Linked DNA regions of Methylomonas sp. 11b. The protein of the gene in region 2 interacts with the protein of the main gene of each other region in a pairwise test. Links are inferred from orthologs where the notes say so. Each region holds a gene or a part of one and is shown on either strand. Other genes may lie near its edges. The genes, in order: ftsA, METH11B_RS0111765 and ftsZ.

Region 1 (4,301 bases), 1.0 Mb from region 2 along the record:
GAAGCGAATGCATGCATGATGCTGCCGATTTCGTCGAACTCGTTCAAGCCCAAGTCGCCGTTGGAGGTAACGTTCACCAAAATACCGCGTGCGCCTTGCAGATTGTTGTCGTCCAACAAAGGGCAGGCAATGGCTTTTTCTGCTGCCAAACGCGCGCGGTTTTCGCCGCTGGCGACGCCAGTACCCATGATCGCGCTGCCCATATTGGACATCACGGTTTTGACGTCGGCGAAGTCGACGTTCATCAGGCCTGGGTGAGTAATCAGCTCGGTAATACCTTGCACCGCATCGCGCAATACGTCGTTAGCCGCTCGGAACGCTTCCACCAGCGATTTATTGTTGCCCAAAGTCGGCAGCAATTTTTGGTTTGGAATGATGATCAATGAATCGACCAGTTTTTCCAGTTCGCGCAAGCCGGCATCGGCCACGCCTTTTTTCTTGGAACCTTCAAAATCAAAAGGTTTGGATACGACGGCTACGGTCAGTACGCCCAGTTCTTTGGCTACTTCGGCAAATACCGCGATAGCACCAGTACCGGTACCGCCGCCCATGCCGGCAGTCAGGAATACCATGTCGGCGCCAGCAATTACTTCGCGGATGCGGTCGCGATTTTCTTCCGCTGCGGCTCTGCCTACTTCAGGACGAGTGCCTGCTCCCAGGCCCTTGGTTAGTTCTACACCCAGTTGCACAATGGACTCTACGCTCATTTCCCGCAGGGCTTGGGCATCGGTGTTGGCACAGATAAATTGCACGCCGTCGATACCATCTTCCACCATGTGATTAACCGCGTTGCCACCACCACCACCGACGCCGATGACCTTGATAACCGCGGTGCCGCTACTATCCAATAATTCATATTTCATTTTCACACCCTCCAGACAAAAAATTAAAAATTTCCTTGAAACCAGCTCTTGATTTTTGATAACAGATCCGCGCCATCATCGTTCATGCCTAACGCCCGGCCGTGATGATCCTTGCCATACAGCAACAAACCCACCGCGGTCGAATAAATCGGGTTTTCCGCTACATCGGTCAAGCCGGATACATGCAGCGGTACACCCATGCGAACCGGCATATGGAATATTTCCTCCGCCAACTCGACCAATCCTCTTACTTGCGAACTGCCTCCGGTAATTACCATGCCGGCCGCAATTAAATCTTCATACCCACTTCTTCTTAACTCTGCTTGTACCAGCAGCATTAATTCTTCGTAACGCGGCTCGACAATTTCCGCCAGGTTTTGCGCGGAGATCTTGCGCGGCTCACGGTCGCCGATGCTGGGGACCGCGATGGTTTGTTGCGGATCGGCCAATTGCGTCAACGCGCAAGCGTATTGGCGTTTGATTTCCTCCGCGTTTTTGGTCGGCGTCCTCAGCGCCACGGCGATGTCGTTGGTGACTTGATCGCCGGCGATGGGAATCACCGCTGTATGCTTGATCGCACCTTCCGAGAAAATCGCAATATCGGTGGTGCCGCCGCCGATGTCGATCAGACACACCCCCAAGTCTTTCTCGTCGTCGGTCAAAACCGCCGCGCAGGAAGCCAGTTGTTCCAACACGATGTCATCCACATCCAGTCCGCATTTGCGGATGCATTTGACGATGTTCTGTTCGGCGCTGACACTGCTGGTGACCATGTGCACCTTGGCTTCCAAACGAATGCCGGACATGCCGATCGGCTCTTTGATGCCTTCCTGTTGGTCGATCACAAACTCCTGCGGCAGGATGTGCAGGATCTTCTGATCGGCCGGAATCGCCACCGCCCGCGCCGAATCGATTACTCTATCGATGTCGTGTTGGGTGACTTCCTTTTCCTTGATCGCCACTATGCCGTGTGAATTCAGGCTTTTGATATGGCTGCCGGCGATACCGGCAAACACCGATTTGATCTGGCAACCCGCCATTAATTCGGCTTCCTCAATCGCCCGTTGGATGGAATGCACGGTCGATTCCAGATTGACCACGATGCCTTTTTTCAGGCCCTTGGACGGTGCGGTGCCGATACCGATCACTTCGATTTCGTCGCCACCTCGGTATTCACCGACGATGGCAGCGACTTTCGACGTGCCTATATCCAGCCCCACTAATAAATTTCGATCTGTCTTTTTGGCCATTGTTTATGCTCGGTAAGCGTTTAAATCAGGTTTTTGTTTTTTTCCACGATTGCTTTCCAATCGATATTGGTGACTTCCGGTTTCCAGGTCACTGCAAAGCCGTTCGGGTATCGGGTATCCACGCTCGCTATCATGGCTAGCTGTTCCTCACCCAATAAATCCATGGTTCTTAGAAAGCGCTGCATATTTTCCAGCGGCGCCTTTCTGCCCAACTGCATTTCCATGCCGCTGGCTAACTTGATCCGCCAGGCTCGTCGTTCGTTGACGTGAAACTCGGCGAGCTGCATCGATTTATCCTTCAAGACGATGTAGACGCCTTTCATAATCTCCAACAGTTTCTTTTCCTGGCCGTCCGGGCCGGTAATCAGCGGTAAATTTTTAAATTCGTCGATATTGTCCGGTACCAGCAAATCGCCCTGTTTGTTCAGCAGTGCCGATTTGCCCCAGCGCACCACCGGCTTTTGCTCGGTAATTTTTATATGCACCGCATCCGGCCACACCCGCTTTACATCGACCTTATCTACCAAGGGCAGGGCTTTAATCGCTTGATGAATTGCATTCATGTCTGCCTGGTAATAGCCTTGTTTCATTTGCGGCGCCAACACTTCTTTCAGTCTGTCCTTGCTGGTGTATTGGAACGCGCCTTCAATCTTGACGTAGCGGATCGGCTTGCTGCTCAGCGCGCTGGCGCCGAATTGCTGCCAAGCCCACCAGCCGCCGCCGATCAACAGCGCGGTCATCAAGATCACACTAAACCGGCTCACCTGCACCTGCCATGCTGGTTTCCAAAATGCGCCAAACCAATTCTTCGAAACTAATCCCCACCGCCTTGGCCGCCATCGGCACTAGGCTGTGGTCGGTCATGCCGGGTACGGTATTCACTTCGATCAGTTGCGACCGGTCGTTAGCGTCGATAAATACATCGACACGCGCCCAGCCTTTCACGTCCAATGCCTGACAGGCTTGTACCGCCAAGGCTTGTAATTGTTGTTCGCGCTCCGCACTCAAGCCGCAGGGGCAGTGGTATTTCGTGGTGTTAGCTCGATACTTGGCATCGAAATCGTAAAAGGTATTCGGCGTTTCCAATCTGATTGCCGGCAGCGCTTCGCCGTCCAGCACGCCGACAGTGTATTCCTGACCCTGCACCCACTGCTCGGCATAAACGTCGCATAGATACTGCTTGGCCAATTGCAGTGCGGCGACCAGTTCGTCACGGTTGGTGGCTTTGCTCATGCCGATGCTGGACCCTTCCTGCGCTGGTTTAACGATCACCGGAAATCCCAGTTTGGCGATGCAGGCGTCAATATCGGTCTCGTTTTTCAGTATGAACCAAAGCGGCGTGCTCAAGCCCAGACCTTGCCAGCACAACTTGGTGCGTAATTTGTCCATACTCAATGCCGAAGCCATCACGCCGGAACCGGTATACGGCAAACCCATTACTTGCAAGACGGCCTGCAAGACACCGTCTTCACCGCCACGACCATGGATCACATTGAACACTCTGTCGGCTTTGACGCCTGCCAACGCATCGATTGGGCTAGCGGTGACGTCTATCGCGACCGCGTCAACGCCTTGCGCCTTCAGGGCCTGATACACTGCGTTGCCGCTGTTCAAGGATATTTCGCGCTCGGCGGCCGAACCGCCCAGCAGGACCGCGACTTTGCCGAAATCGGCGGCATTTTTGATGCGTAATGGCTTCATGCTTTATCACCTACCCGGCAGACTTCAGTTTGCAGACTGATGCCGAATTGCGTTTGTACTTGAGTTTGAATATGTTCGATCAAGGTCTCTATATCTTCAGAGCTGGCGTTGCCGCGATTCTCGATAAAATTGGCATGCTTTTCCGACACCACCGCGCCGCCTATTGCAAAGCCCTTCAGGCCGCAGGCTTCGATCAGGCGTGCCGCGTAATCGCCGGGCGGGTTCTTGAATACCGAGCCGCAAGTCGGTTTGTTGGTCGGTTGCGAGGCGTTGCGTTTTTCCAGCAAGGCTTTGATATGTTGCTGGCTGGCCTCGCTGTTGCCTTTGCTCAATTTCAGCTGAGCAGATAAAAACCATTCGTCGGCCAAACCTTTTACCGAACGGTAGGCCACTTCAAATTCGTGATGGTCGCGTTCGGTCACTGCGCCGCGCGGGTTGATCATTTCCACCCGTTCCACAATGCTCCAGGTTTCGCCGCCAAAGGCGC
Region 2 (4,565 bases):
GGTAGCGATGGCCGACATTCAGCAATTTGGCTTCGCTGAAATAATTGCCGATCACATGCAGGCCAACCGGTTTGCCGTCAATACAGCCGGCCGGAATTGACATCGCCGGCAGGCCGGCCAGGTTGATGGCTATCGTGTAAATGTCTTCCAGATACATCCGAATCGGATCGCTGGTTTTTTCGCCGATGCGGAAGGCGGTACTGGGCGTGACCGGGCCCATCAACACATCGACTTCGCTCAAAGCCCGTTTGAAGTCGTCGCTGATCAGGCGGCGCACTTGTTGCGCTTTCAAATAGTAAGCATCGTAATAGCCGGCCGACAGCGCATAGGTGCCCATCAGGATACGGCGTTTGACTTCCGCGCCGAAGGCTTCGCCGCGCGAGCGAGTGTACAGGTCAGTCAAGTCTGCCGGATTTTGGCAGCGGTAACCAAAGCGCACACCGTCGTAGCGCGACAGGTTGGACGAGCATTCGGCCGAGGCGATCACGTAATAGGCAGGGATCGCTAGATTCAATTTAGGCATGTCCACTTCTTTGACTTCCGCGCCCAGCTTTTGATATTCGGCGATGGCGGCCTGAATCGTAGAGGCCATTTGGCTGTCGAGCTCCGCGCTGAAAAACTGTTTCGGCAGGCCGATTTTCAAGCCTTGCAGGCTATCGTTCAGGCTGGCGCTGTAGTCGGGCACAGCTTGATCGACACTGGTGGAATCTTTGGGGTCGAAGCCGGCCATGACTTGTAATAACAGGGCTGCATCTTCCGCGCTACGGGCCATTGGTCCGCCTTGGTCCAGACTGGACGCGTAGGCGATCATGCCGTAACGCGATACGCGGCCGTATGTCGGTTTTAAGCCGGTGATACCGCACAGCGCCGCCGGTTGGCGAATCGAGCCGCCGGTGTCGGTGCCTGTCACGGCAGGCGCCAGACGCGCCGCGACTGCCGCCGCCGAGCCGCCGGACGAGCCGCCGGGGACGCAATCGGTCGCCCAAGGGTTGCGCACCGGGCCGTAAAAGCTGGTTTCGTTGGACGAACCCATCGCAAATTCGTCCATGTTCAATTTGCCCAGCATCACCGCACCGGCGCTGTTGAAGTGATCAACAACGGTGGCGTTGTAGGGTGCGATAAAATTGTCCAACATTTTCGAGCCGCAGCTGGTTTTAGTGCCTAGCGTGCAGAAAATGTCTTTTTGGGCGATGGGGATGCCGGCAAGTGGTCCGGCGTTGCCAGTGGCCAGCAGTTGATCGGCGGCTCTCGCTTGTAACAAGGCGCTTTCTGCGCTAACGGTGATAAACGCATTTAGGTCTTGGTGCTGGCTTATGCGGTCCAAGAAGAATTGGGTGAGTTCAACGCTGGAAAATTCTTTACTGCGCAGCCCGGCTGCCAGTTCGCTAAGGTTTTTTTTGTGCATAATCGTCCTTAATCGATGACTTTCGGAACCAGGTACAATCCGGCTTCGGTTTGCGGGGCTATGGATTGGAAATGGTCGCGTTGGTCGGTCTCTGTCACCGCATCTTCGCGCAGACGTTGCATTTGATCCAAGGGATGCGCCATTGGCGTTACGCCGTCGGTGTTTAACTGGCCCATCTGGGTCATTAATTCCAGTACGCCGGATAGGTCTTTTGCATAGTGTTCGACATCTTGTTCAGCAATGCCCAGCCTTGCCAGGTGAGCGATTTTTTTAACGTCATTCGCCGTTAACGACATTCTTCTAACTCCAGGTTTTCTTAGTAAAACTATGATACTTTATATCTTGCTCAAATACCTGCTTGATTGTTAAAGTAGTGGGATTTTCCGTGTGCGCTTAGGGTACTGCTTACAATGTTTAAAAGAATTCGTGGCCTTTTTTCCAATGATTTGTCGATCGATTTGGGTACGGCAAATACGTTAATTTATGTTCCAGGCCAGGGAATCGTACTCAACGAGCCTTCCGTGGTGGCGATCAAGGAAGACAAAATTCGCGGCCAAAAAACCATCGCTGCTATCGGGGCGGATGCCAAAAGCATGTTGGGCCGCACGCCCGGTAATATCACCGCTATTCGGCCGTTGAAAGACGGCGTGATTGCAGACTTCGCCGTCACCGAGCGCATGCTGCGGTTTTTTATCAAAAAAGTCCACGAAAACAAGCTGTTGCGGCCCAGTCCGCGGATTTTGATCTGCGTGCCTTGCGGCTCGACCCAGGTTGAACGCCGCGCGATTCGTGAATCGGCGGCCATGGCGGGTGCTAGAGAAGTGTATCTGATCGAAGAGCCGATGTCCGCTGCTGTTGGCGCCGGTTTGCCGGTGGATACCGCGCATGGCTCCATGGTTTTGGACATAGGTGGGGGCACCTCGGAAGTGGCGGTCATTTCTTTGAACGGTATTGTTTATTCCGCCTCAGTCCGAATTGGCGGCGATCGCTTCGACGATGCCATCATCAGCTATGTGCGCCGCAACTATGGCACCTTGATCGGCGAAGCAACAGCCGAAAAAATCAAACACCAAATTGGTGCTGCCTATCCCGGTAGTGAAGTGCGCGAGATGCAGGTCACCGGCCGTAATCTGGCCGAGGGCGTGCCGCGCAGCTTTTCATTGAACAGCAATGAAATTCTGGAAGCCTTGCAAGAACCATTATCCGGCATAGTCAGCGCCGTTAAAGTGGCGTTGGAACAAACTCCGCCGGAACTGGGCGCGGACGTGGCCAGTCGCGGTATTGTGTTGACTGGTGGCGGTGCTTTGTTGAAAGATATTGACCGTTTGATTTCCGAAGAAACCGGTTTGCCGGTCTACATTGCCGATGATCCGCTGACCTGCGTGGCCAGAGGCGGCGGCATGGTGTTGGAAATGTTGGACTCTAAAGGTGCTTCGGCGTTCTCTCTGGAATAAGCGCTGAGCTGAAGTATCTCTAAAAGGCCGCTGTAATCGCGAAAAGCGGTTACAGCGGCCTTTTCTACGAAATTTGTGCCGCTCGGCGATGAAAGTGCCTTGAAGCGGAAGTCCATATGCTTACTTTCGCGTCAATTGACGCCGGTCTTGATTGTTAGAGGTTTGCCATAAAACTCTTATTTGCTAAAGGCCCTTCACTTAATACCCGTTTACTGGTGGCATTGCTGGTATCAATTTCGATGTTAGTGATTGATTATCGTAGCGAGCGTCTGGACCGGTTGCGCTCCTTGTTATCGGTGTTCACTTATCCATTACAGTCGCTGGCCAGTCTGCCGGTGGATTTTTACCAGACAGTGTCCGGAACGGTCATTTCTTTTGTGGAACTGCAAAAAGAAAACCGCCGCTTGAAAGAAGCTCAGTTCGTCAACGATGCGAAATTGTTGAAGTTCGCGGCCTTGGAAAAGGAAAACACTCGTCTGCGGATGTTGCTGGAAAACTCCTTTCAGCTTGGCGAGCAGGTGCTGGTAGCCGAACTGGTTTCGGTAAAATTGGCGCCTTACGAACATACGGTGGTAGTCAACAAAGGCTCGCGTTTTGGTGTGCATCCGGAACAACCTGTTTTGGATGCCAACGGCATCGTCGGCCAAGTGGTGCGGGCCTTACCGTCCAGCTCGGAAGTGATGCTGATCACCGATCCCGATCATGCCATCCCGGTACAAGTCAACCGCAACGGCTTGCGTACCATCGCTTTCGGTACCGGCCAACCCAACCGTCTGCATTTGCCGTTTCTGGCGAATAACGCCGATATTGTGCCGGGTGATTTGTTGGTTACCTCTGGGCTTGGCGGGGTGTTTCCGGCCGGTTATCCGGTGGCGGTGGTGGATAAGTTCGAAGCCAGGCCGGACAAATCCTTTGCCAATATTTACGCCACGCCAAAGGCGGAACTAGATAAAAGTCGCGAATTTTTGATCGTTTGGAGCCACTCCACCCCGGTTGTGCTAGGGGAGTCGGCGAAAGCCGCGGTCGAACCTGAATCCAAGGATGCAGAACATGTCGCGCCTTGATTTTGCCGCCACCGTTTACTTCATCGCTACCATAGGCGCGGCGATGGTGCTGCGGGTAATGTCGCTGTTTCCCAGCATGGATGTGTTCAATCCGGACTGGATCGTACTGGTGTTGATTTATTGGTCCATTGCCTTGCCGGAACGGTTTGGCGTATTCAGTGCATGGTCGATAGGCTTGTTGACTGACGTGTTGACCGGTCGCTTGCTGGGCCAGTACGCCTTGATCTATGCGCTGATTTGCTATTTCAGTATCAACGAGCATCGGCGTTTGCGGCAATTTCCGATGGTGCAGCAATGCTTGTTTGTGTTTTTGTGTTTGTTTGCGTCGCAGAGCATTATTTTCGGCACGGAAAGCATGCAAGCCGGCAACCGCTTGTCGCTGTCGTTCTGGTATCCGGTGTTATCCGGGACTTTGGTATGGCCGCTGGTGTTTGTGGTGTTGCGCTATATCCGGGTGATGGCGCGCATCTTTTAACGGGGCATGGATAGAAAATTCGCCATCAAGGATCCGCTAGCGGAGAGCCGCTTGTTCCTGAGCCGCATCGTCGCGGCGTTTATCTTGATCCTGTTTTTGATCGCCGGTTTGGTGGTGCGCTTGGTGTATTTGCAGGTGGTCGGTCACGAACATTATGCGACTCTATC
Region 3 (4,565 bases), 1.0 Mb from region 2 along the record:
CGGCCGATCAGAAGATCCTGCACATCCTGCCGCAGGAGTTTGTGATCGACCAACAGGAAGGCATCAAAGAGCCGATCGGCATGTCCGGCATTCGTTTGGAAGCCAAGGTGCACATGGTCACCAGCAGTGTCAGCGCCGAACAGAACATCGTCAAATGCATCCGCAAATGCGGACTGGATGTGGATGACATCGTGTTGGAACAACTGGCTTCCTGCGCGGCGGTTTTGACCGACGACGAGAAAGACTTGGGGGTGTGTCTGATCGACATCGGCGGCGGCACCACCGATATTGCGATTTTCTCGGAAGGTGCGATCAAGCATACAGCGGTGATTCCCATCGCCGGCGATCAAGTCACCAACGACATCGCCGTGGCGCTGAGGACGCCGACCAAAAACGCGGAGGAAATCAAACGCCAATACGCTTGCGCGTTGACGCAATTGGCCGATCCGCAACAAACCATCGCGGTCCCCAGCATCGGCGACCGTGAGCCGCGCAAGATCTCCGCGCAAAACCTGGCGGAAATTGTCGAGCCGCGTTACGAAGAATTAATGCTGCTGGTACAAGCAGAGTTAAGAAGAAGTGGGTATGAAGATTTAATTGCGGCCGGCATGGTAATTACCGGAGGCAGTTCGCAAGTAAGAGGATTGGTCGAGTTGGCGGAGGAAATATTCCATATGCCGGTTCGCATGGGTGTACCGCTGCATGTATCCGGCTTGACCGATGTAGCGGAAAACCCGATTTATTCGACCGCGGTGGGTTTGTTGCTGTATGGCAAGGATCATCACGGCCGGGCGTTAGGCATGAACGATGATGGCGCGGATCTGTTATCAAAAATCAAGAGCTGGTTTCAAGGAAATTTTTAATTTTTTGTCTGGAGGGTGTGAAAATGAAATATGAATTATTGGATAGTAGCGGCACCGCGGTTATCAAGGTCATCGGCGTCGGTGGTGGTGGTGGCAACGCGGTTAATCACATGGTGGAAGATGGTATCGACGGCGTGCAATTTATCTGTGCCAACACCGATGCCCAAGCCCTGCGGGAAATGAGCGTAGAGTCCATTGTGCAACTGGGTGTAGAACTAACCAAGGGCCTGGGAGCAGGCACTCGTCCTGAAGTAGGCAGAGCCGCAGCGGAAGAAAATCGCGACCGCATCCGCGAAGTAATTGCTGGCGCCGACATGGTATTCCTGACTGCCGGCATGGGCGGCGGTACCGGTACTGGTGCTATCGCGGTATTTGCCGAAGTAGCCAAAGAACTGGGCGTACTGACCGTAGCCGTCGTATCCAAACCTTTTGATTTTGAAGGTTCCAAGAAAAAAGGCGTGGCCGATGCCGGCTTGCGCGAACTGGAAAAACTGGTCGATTCATTGATCATCATTCCAAACCAAAAATTGCTGCCGACTTTGGGCAACAATAAATCGCTGGTGGAAGCGTTCCGAGCGGCTAACGACGTATTGCGCGATGCGGTGCAAGGTATTACCGAGCTGATTACTCACCCAGGCCTGATGAACGTCGACTTCGCCGACGTCAAAACCGTGATGTCCAATATGGGCAGCGCGATCATGGGTACTGGCGTCGCCAGCGGCGAAAACCGCGCGCGTTTGGCAGCAGAAAAAGCCATTGCCTGCCCTTTGTTGGACGACAACAATCTGCAAGGCGCACGCGGTATTTTGGTGAACGTTACCTCCAACGGCGACTTGGGCTTGAACGAGTTCGACGAAATCGGCAGCATCATGCATGCATTCGCTTCCGAAGACGCCGACATGAAAATCGGTATGGCGGTCAATCCAGCCATGGGTCAGGAAATTAAGGTCACCGTCGTCGCCACCGGCATGGGCGAAAAAGCCAAGCAAGCCGCTTCGCCAATCAGCTTGGTGAAAAAAGTCGCGGCCGGCGAGATCAATTACGATCAATTGGACAAACCGACCATCGTCCGCCAGCAAAAACAGGAATCGGCTCGGGAATCTCGCTTTGGCGCGCAACCTAGAAACGATGTGGACCTGGATTACTTGGACGTACCGGCCTTCTTGAGACGCCAAGCAGACTAAGGGTCGCTTGCGGCACGTCTATGAGGCAGCTGAGCCAAGTTCGGGGGGAGCTATCGCATAATCTGTGATAGACTCCCCGACTTTGTTTTACCTATTTGTCGGCATTTCATGATTAAACAGCGTACTTTAAAAAACACCATCAGAGCCACCGGCGTCGGTTTGCATACCGGCGATAAGGTCTATCTGACCCTGCACCCCTCCGAGCCCGATACCGGCATCCGTTTTCGCCGCGTGGATTTGGAAACGCCGGTGATGATAGCCGCGCGCCCAGAAAATGTTGGCGAAACCAAGCTGTCCACGACTTTGGTCCGCGACGGCGTTAAGGTGTCCACCGTCGAACATTTGCTGTCGGCTTTGGCCGGCTTGGGCATAGACAACGCGATTGTCGATGTCAGCGCCGCCGAAGTACCGATTATGGATGGCAGCGCCGGACCATTTGTGTTTCTGTTGCAATCGGCTGGCGTGGTCGAGCAGGATGTCCCCAAGCAATACATCCGCATCAAACGGGCAATCCGCGTGGAAGACGGCGATAAATGGGCCGCGTTCGAACCGTTCGATGGCTTTAAAGTCACCTTTACCATCGATTTCGAACATCCGGCGTTTTCCGAACATCTAAAAACCGCTGTGATGGACTTTTCTTCGACTACGTTTGTGAAGGAAGTCAGCCGGGCCCGCACTTTCGGTTTTATGAAGGACATCGAGTTTTTGCGTGAAAACAATCTGGCGCTGGGCGGCAGCCTGGATAACGCCATCGTGGTGGACGACGACAAAGTATTGAACGAAGACGGTCTGCGTTATGCCGACGAATTTGTGAAACACAAAATCCTCGATGCCATCGGCGACTTATATTTGCTGGGCTACAGCCTGATCGGCGAATATCAAGGCTTCAAATCCGGCCACGCGCTGAACAACAAGTTGTTGCTAAGTCTAATGAACGACAAAGACGCCTGGGAAATGGTGACTTTCGAAAATGCCGAAGAAGCACCCATATCCTTCATGCATTCCGCGCAAACTTCGGCTAGAGCTACCGGCTAAGACCAACCCCGCCAAATACCCGGAATAAACGGCGGAGGCCCAAGCCTCCCCGTCCCTTCCAGCCAATTTTTAAAGAATTTTCCAGCTAATATTGCCCTAAATGAGTAGCCATGGCCCTTTCAGAAATGGCCGACTCTCTAGGCTGGCTCTAATTCATCTGCTCATCCCGATGGCAAAGTCTATCCCTGCAAAAAGTAAGGGATATAACTCAAAATACGTGAAATAACTCATCCCCTAGTATTAAAGCCAGCTGGAGCCCCGGAAAACAGCCACGCTTATTGCAGCCCCACCATCTCAAAGCAAACCATTTATCCCCTTGTTTTATATATAAATATTCATACAAAAAAGCTGACCACCCACACTTAGCGTTATTCTGGCGCATATTTTGCTTAGCTATTAATGCTGCACCCTCTGGGCGCAGCCAACAAGTCGCCACACTCGTCGCAAGGCGGGGCCGGAAAGCTGCGGATCTGATTCAGATAGTCGAGCTACCTCTTTTGAGCAGGCAAGAGAAGGGATTAGCGGGTCGATATGGAAACGACGACAACTATCCCCTAGCAGTCGCTCACTGGTCAGGAATAGTTTGTTATATCACCTGATTGGTCTGAACCCATTGTTTAACACACTGTGCAAACTAGCCCGGTATTTCAAACTCTTTGGACTGCTTCTCTCGCAAACATAGCGCGGCATGATCAATCCGGGAATATTGAAATACTTAGTGGTTTTAAGACCGTTCAAATTGCGCGGGAAGCCGTTGGTCAAACGGCCAGCCCTAGGCCCTTACCGTACGAACAGGATCGAACAGTAAGAGCCTGGCATCGCGGCAGCGGGCACATGTGCGTTAGACAACAACTCGTAAAGGGAAATACGAAACCTTGAATGTCGCCGGTAGAGACTACCGGTAAAAATCTACGTCTTACTCTATTTAAAGGAATTGAATTATGTCTGTTAACACTAGAAATGCCCAAACCTTAAAAAAGGTGGCTGCAACACTTGCCATTTCACTTTTAGGCCTAAGCAGCGCACAGGCCGAGGTCGTAAACGGAACCATCTATAAGACCGTCGACCCGGTTCACGGCGCCGGTACCACAATCGATTTCTATTCGTTTTCGTTGTCATCGGCTGCCAATGTTGTCATCGATGTGCTGGCGAATGAAGGCTACGCAGCGGGCTGGGGCGCACATCCCGGCGCCTATGTCGATATCAACGGCGACGGCGAACTAACCCTGGCGGATAGCCAATTCCGCATTTTTCAGGATACGGTCTCACTCACTACGGAAATAGTCAGCGGCGACGACAGTCCAGCCTACACCATACCTGGCAATACCGGCGGATGGGCCGACGGCAGCTTGTTGAGCCGAGACTCCTATCTGGCGACTGCTTTGGACGTAGGCAATTACATTATTGCTTTTGGAGATTACTCTCTCACCATTGAAGAAGCCGTGCTGGGTTTCAATAAGGGCGACACGATTACCGGTGCAAC

Evidence for each region.
Region 1: the proteins of METH11B_RS0111765 (region 2) and ftsA interact in binary tests that used the Escherichia coli proteins (3 or more experiments, as listed by UniProt). The link is inferred for Methylomonas sp. 11b from one-to-one orthologs.
Region 3: the proteins of METH11B_RS0111765 (region 2) and ftsZ interact in binary tests that used the Escherichia coli proteins (3 or more experiments, as listed by UniProt). The link is inferred for Methylomonas sp. 11b from one-to-one orthologs.

Annotation. Positions count from the first base shown.
Region 1 is NZ_KI911557.1:3,440,934-3,445,234, forward strand. The notes cover bases 1-2,955. They hold ftsA (cell division protein FtsA), read right to left. Parts: upstream 2,114-2,955; coding sequence 887-2,113; downstream 1-886. Other genes in these bases: ftsZ (cell division protein FtsZ), read right to left, coding at 1-863; METH11B_RS0116540 (cell division protein FtsQ/DivIB), read right to left, coding at 2,134-2,877; METH11B_RS0116545 (D-alanine--D-alanine ligase), read right to left, coding at 2,864-2,955. Outside these bases: more of METH11B_RS0116545, read right to left, coding at 2,956-3,814; murB (UDP-N-acetylmuramate dehydrogenase), read right to left, coding at 3,811-4,301. UniProt on the Escherichia coli protein: Essential cell division protein that assists in the assembly of the Z ring. May serve as the principal membrane anchor for the Z ring.
Region 2 is NZ_KI911557.1:2,440,582-2,445,146, reverse strand. Bases 872-3,837 are described here. They hold METH11B_RS0111765 (rod shape-determining protein), read left to right. Parts: upstream 872-1,815; coding sequence 1,816-2,859; downstream 2,860-3,837. Other genes in these bases: mreC (rod shape-determining protein MreC), read left to right, coding at 3,027-3,837; gatC (Asp-tRNA(Asn)/Glu-tRNA(Gln) amidotransferase subunit GatC), read right to left, coding at 1,414-1,701; gatA (Asp-tRNA(Asn)/Glu-tRNA(Gln) amidotransferase subunit GatA), read right to left, coding at 872-1,405. In the rest of the region: more of gatA, read right to left, coding at 1-871; more of mreC, read left to right, coding at 3,838-3,923; rod shape-determining protein MreD, read left to right, coding at 3,910-4,398; mrdA (penicillin-binding protein 2), read left to right, coding at 4,405-4,565. UniProt on the Escherichia coli protein: Forms membrane-associated dynamic filaments that are essential for cell shape determination. Acts by regulating cell wall synthesis and cell elongation, and thus cell shape.
Region 3 is NZ_KI911557.1:3,438,118-3,442,682, reverse strand. The notes cover bases 1-2,966. They hold ftsZ (cell division protein FtsZ), read left to right. Parts: upstream 1-886; coding sequence 887-2,047; downstream 2,048-2,966. Other genes in these bases: lpxC (UDP-3-O-acyl-N-acetylglucosamine deacetylase), read left to right, coding at 2,156-2,966; ftsA (cell division protein FtsA), read left to right, coding at 1-863. Outside these bases: more of lpxC, read left to right, coding at 2,967-3,082; METH11B_RS0116520 (VPLPA-CTERM sorting domain-containing protein), read left to right, coding at 4,024-4,565. UniProt on the Escherichia coli protein: Essential cell division protein that forms a contractile ring structure (Z ring) at the future cell division site. The regulation of the ring assembly controls the timing and the location of cell division.